Regions from separate parts of the Bacillus tuaregi genome, predicted to be linked through region 1. Evidence: a T-box and tRNA genes for the amino acid it is inferred to sense, from the RefSeq annotation. Region 1 holds a T-box; the other holds one or more tRNA genes.
What was found. A T-box is a leader RNA that pairs with one kind of tRNA and senses whether it is charged. The one in region 1 lies ahead of glyQ (glycine--tRNA ligase subunit alpha), so its partner is inferred to be a tRNA-Gly.
Positions count from the first base shown of each region.

Region 2: it encodes a tRNA-Gly, which carries the amino acid that the T-box ahead of glyQ (glycine--tRNA ligase subunit alpha) is inferred to sense. The anticodon was not compared.

Region 1 is NZ_LT629731.1:3,242,504-3,244,867, reverse strand. Features, by position in the region: gene BQ5321_RS18035 (YqzL family protein) at 1-125, shown strand, start outside; gene recO (DNA repair protein RecO) at 155-907, shown strand; T-box leader at 949-1,139, shown strand; gene glyQ (glycine--tRNA ligase subunit alpha) at 1,204-2,094, shown strand; gene glyS (glycine--tRNA ligase subunit beta) at 2,087-2,364, shown strand, end outside.
Region 2 is NZ_LT629731.1:897,695-900,058, forward strand. Features, by position in the region: gene BQ5321_RS06545 (DMT family transporter) at 1-79, shown strand, start outside; gene BQ5321_RS24385 (hypothetical protein) at 152-328, opposite strand; rRNA gene rrf (5S ribosomal RNA) at 803-919, shown strand; tRNA gene BQ5321_RS06560 (tRNA-Val) at 928-1,003, shown strand; tRNA gene BQ5321_RS06565 (tRNA-Thr) at 1,083-1,158, shown strand; tRNA gene BQ5321_RS06570 (tRNA-Lys) at 1,184-1,259, shown strand; tRNA gene BQ5321_RS06575 (tRNA-Leu) at 1,294-1,375, shown strand; tRNA gene BQ5321_RS06580 (tRNA-Gly) at 1,381-1,455, shown strand; tRNA gene BQ5321_RS06585 (tRNA-Leu) at 1,462-1,547, shown strand; tRNA gene BQ5321_RS06590 (tRNA-Arg) at 1,590-1,663, shown strand; tRNA gene BQ5321_RS06595 (tRNA-Pro) at 1,671-1,747, shown strand; tRNA gene BQ5321_RS06600 (tRNA-Ala) at 1,768-1,840, shown strand; tRNA gene BQ5321_RS06605 (tRNA-Met) at 1,892-1,968, shown strand; tRNA gene BQ5321_RS06610 (tRNA-Ile) at 1,984-2,060, shown strand; tRNA gene BQ5321_RS06615 (tRNA-Ser) at 2,074-2,166, shown strand; tRNA gene BQ5321_RS06620 (tRNA-Met) at 2,346-2,364, shown strand, end outside.

The DNA of each region.
Region 1 (2,364 bases):
AGGTGTTTTCGCAAACAGGTAATATTGACACATATCTTCTTTTTAAGGAATTGGAAAAGGAGAATCAAGAAATACCCGTAAGTCAGGACGATGAGCTAATTGAATTAGATTTTCCAATTATGTAAGTTTGCCTCCTAATTGGGATGGTGTACAGATGTTGCAAAAATGCGAAGGGATTGTCCTTCGAACAACTGATTATGGTGAAACAAATAAAATTGTCACACTTTATACTCGTGAATGGGGAAAATTTGGCGTGATGGCAAACGGAGCTAAGAAACCCAAAAGCAGGCTGGCTGCCATCACTCAGCCTTTTACATATGGGTATTTTTTAGTGCAGAAGGGTCATGGTTTGGGAAGTCTGCAGCAGGGGGAGATGATTGCCTCTTTACGTGCAATTAAAGAGGATATATTTCTAACTGCCTATGCTAGTTATATTGTTGAATTAACCGATAAGTGTACAGAGGAGAAGAAAACAAACCCATATCTATTTGAACTGCTGTATCAAGCCTTAAATTTTATCAATGAAGGCTATGATGCGGATATTATTAAGAATATCTATGAAATGAAAATGCTGAACAGCTTAGGGCTTTATCCAACCTTAAATCACTGTGTCATTTGTGGCAGCAATGAAGGTAGGTTTTCCTTTTCAATTAGAGAAGGCGGTATCCTCTGTCACCGCTGTCTTAATAAGGATCCCTATCATCTGAAAATTTCACCTGCAACAGTGAAGCTTCTCTTTACTTTTTATTGTATTGACATCAGTCGGCTTGGCAATATTTCAATTAAGTCTGAAACAAAAGTTGAGCTAAAGAGAGTCATTGATAGTTATTATGATGAATATTCTGGTTTGTATTTGAAATCAAAAAAATTTCTTGACCAGCTTGACTCCCTGAAAGTTGACAACTAATTCTGTTTCCGCTATGATTCATGGTAGAAAATCATCTTATATAAGTTGCAGTGAAGGAAAGGAGTACTTAACTCTCCTCTATTGAAGCGAATTCGGGACAGTGAAAGCCGGATATAGAAGGTTAAGGAAGGGCGTTCCTGAGCAACATAACGTGTCTTTTGACACTAATAAAAGTGGCTTACCAATGGTGAGCAAATAGGGTGGAACCGCGGGTAAAACTCTCGTCCCTATGCTATTTCCAGCATAGAGACGAGAGTTTTTTGTGTTGGGAAAGAAAAATATTTTGGAGGTGTCCAATGAATATTCAAAACATGATTCTAACGTTGCAAAAGCATTGGTCTGAACAAGGGTGTATCTTAATGCAGGCATATGACACAGAAAAAGGAGCAGGAACGATGAGCCCTTACACATTTCTGCGGGCGATTGGTCCTGAGCCTTGGAATGTGGCCTATGTGGAACCATCTCGTCGTCCGGCAGATGGTCGATATGGCGAAAATCCTAACCGTCTGTATCAGCATCATCAATTTCAAGTCATAATGAAGCCATCACCCGACAATATTCAAGAACTCTATTTAGAGTCTTTACAGGCGCTTGGCATTGATCCATTAAAGCATGATATTCGCTTTGTAGAGGATAACTGGGAAAATCCATCGCTTGGATGTGCTGGACTAGGCTGGGAGGTTTGGCTTGACGGGATGGAAATCACTCAATTTACCTACTTCCAGCAGGTAGGGGGTTTGGAATGTAAGCCTGTTTCTGTTGAAATTACGTATGGTATTGAACGTCTTGCATCCTACATACAAGATAAGGAAAATGTATTCGACCTTGAGTGGACAGATGGTTTTACCGTTCGAGACATATTTGGTCAGCCTGAATATGAGCATTCAAAATATACTTTTGAAACATCTGATCAAGAGATGCTGTTTAACCTATTTAATATTTATGAGAAAGAAGCACATCGACAAATGGAAGAGGGACTTGTACATCCGGCGTATGATTATGTACTAAAATGCTCACATACATTTAATTTGCTGGATGCAAGAGGTGCGATTTCCGTTACCGAAAGAACTGGTTACTTGGCACGCTGCCGTAGCCTTGCTCGTAAAATTGCTAAAACGTTTTATGAGGAAAGAGAAAAGCTTGGTTTCCCAATCTTAAAGGCAAAGGAGGAAAAGAGTCGTGACTAAAGATATTTTGCTTGAAATTGGTTTAGAAGAAATGCCTGCCCGTTTTGTGACGAATTCAATGAATCAGCTGGCAGAGAAGGTTCAATCATGGCTTGAAGCAAAGCAAATACAATATCGTGAGCTGAAAGCATTCTCGACGCCGCGCCGTATAACCGTTCTAGTAAAGGATGTAGCCCAAGCGCAGGCGGATATTCATGAGGAGGCAAAGGGTCCGGCGAAAAAGATTGCCTTAAATGAAGCGGGTGAATGGTCGAAGGCTGCCATTGGCTT
Region 2 (2,364 bases), 2.3 Mb from region 1:
CGCAGGTATCATGTTCTTTCTCTTAGATGAAAAGAAGGTGAAGAAGAAAATGAAAATAGGCTTAAAAAAGAGTGGTTAATATAAGTAGCTATTAATAGTAGAAAAAATGGATAGACTAAAATAGTCCCTATAGAGCATAGGGGCTATTTGTTTAACTAAATGCAAATGTTAGAGCAGAGAAGACAAAGGCCGACACGGTTGTTAAAATAAATGTTCCACCATAAACCTTATCGTCACTGTCAGCAATTTTGATTCCTTCAAAGTATGAATATAAAAATAAAAATACTGCCATGATGAACGACAGGTAGAGTGCGAGCGTTTGAGCCATGGTTCATCACCTTTCAAATTAATAGGGTTACTAGAACTTATGTAAAGTGTCATCACATTATGACTTCTATGTTTAACTTCATTCAGCAAATGCTTTTTGTACTTAAAGCTTGCGACAGGTACAGAAGTCCTCCACTTCTACATGTGGGGATGAATGCAAAATAGTACTTTGATTCAGTGGGGGTTCAAACCCTGGCTGAATGAAGTTAAACCTCCGGCGGATGTCACGGATTTTTTTAAAGGTAGTTTATCGAGCAAGCTCGATAAAAATCCGGACGCAAATTCGACGGGCGAATTTGATTGCTTTCCAAAATGCATCATGAAAGAACTATTGAAATCAGAAGCAATACATGCTATATTACTTCCTATCTTATAGAAAGCTAATGTAAAGTAAGTTGTCTTGTGCGAGAATAATTTTTATGAAACCTCTTGCAAAATTTATAAAAAACATTATAATAATAAATGTCTTAAAGAGTTTGGTGACAATAGCGAGAAGGTCACACCCGTTCCCATCCCGAACACGGAAGTTAAGCTTCTCAGCGCCGATGGTAGTTGGGACAAGTGTCCCTGTGAGAGTAGGACGTCGCCAAGCATGTGAATGGAGGATTAGCTCAGCTGGGAGAGCATCTGCCTTACAAGCAGAGGGTCGGCGGTTCGAGCCCGTCATCCTCCACCATTTTTAGTAGCTAGTTATTAGTTGGTTAGGTAGAGTAATTCCCTAACAACTAAAAACTAACAACTAGTAACTAGAATTAGCCGGCCTAGCTCAATTGGTAGAGCAACTGACTTGTAATCAGTAGGTTGGGGGTTCAAGTCCTCTGGCCGGCACCATTTATGATTATAAAAACATTATTTTGAGCCATTAGCTCAGTCGGTAGAGCATCTGACTTTTAATCAGAGGGTCGAAGGTTCGAGTCCTTCATGGCTCACCAAAGTTTTTTGCATAAGCAAAATAACTTTCCATATGCGGGTGTGGCGGAATTGGCAGACGCACTAGACTTAGGATCTAGCGCCGCAAGGCGTGGGGGTTCGACTCCCTTCACCCGCATTAACGCGGAAGTAGTTCAGTGGTAGAACACCACCTTGCCAAGGTGGGGGTCGCGGGTTCGAATCCCGTCTTCCGCTCCAAATTTTGCCGGGGTGGCGGAACTGGCAGACGCACAGGACTTAAAATCCTGCGGTAGGTGACTACCGTACCGGTTCGATTCCGGTCCTCGGCACTTTGCTTTTTATCATAGTAAAGCAAATGGATAGAAGTATATGCGCCCGTAGCTCAATTGGATAGAGCGTCTGACTACGGATCAGAAGGTTATGGGTTCGACTCCTTTCGGGCGCGCTTATTACGGGAAGTAGCTCAGCTTGGTAGAGCACTTGGTTTGGGACCAAGGGGTCGCAGGTTCGAATCCTGTCTTCCCGACCATTAAATAGATGGATTATTTTGGGGCCTTAGCTCAGCTGGGAGAGCGCCTGCTTTGCACGCAGGAGGTCAGCGGTTCGATCCCGCTAGGCTCCATCAAAGTATTTTGCTAAAGCAAAATAACTTGTCATCTTCATATAGTATTGTGGCGGTGTAGCTCAGCTGGCTAGAGCATTCGGTTCATACCCGAAAGGTCGTAGGTTCGATCCCTATCGCCGCTACCACTTATTTTATTTTTTGGACCTTTAGCTCAGCTGGTTAGAGCAGACGGCTCATAACCGTCCGGTCGTAGGTTCGAGTCCTACAAGGTCCACCATATACTTTTTTGTGGAGGAATACCCAAGTCCGGCTGAAGGGATCGGTCTTGAAAACCGACAGGCGGGTTAAACCGCGCGGGGGTTCGAATCCCTCTTCCTCCGCCATAAAAAAGTATGAATATCTTAATTTCTATTATCGCGGGGTGGAGCAACGAAGCGTTCCTTCATCGAATTAGTTGCGAGTTGTACCGATTGAGCTGCTGCTTGAGTAAGCTTCCTGAGATCGGGACAGTTATGACGCATACTATGTGTCGCATAAGGTACATCTTAATATTTTTTATTGTCGCGGGGTGGAGCAGTCTG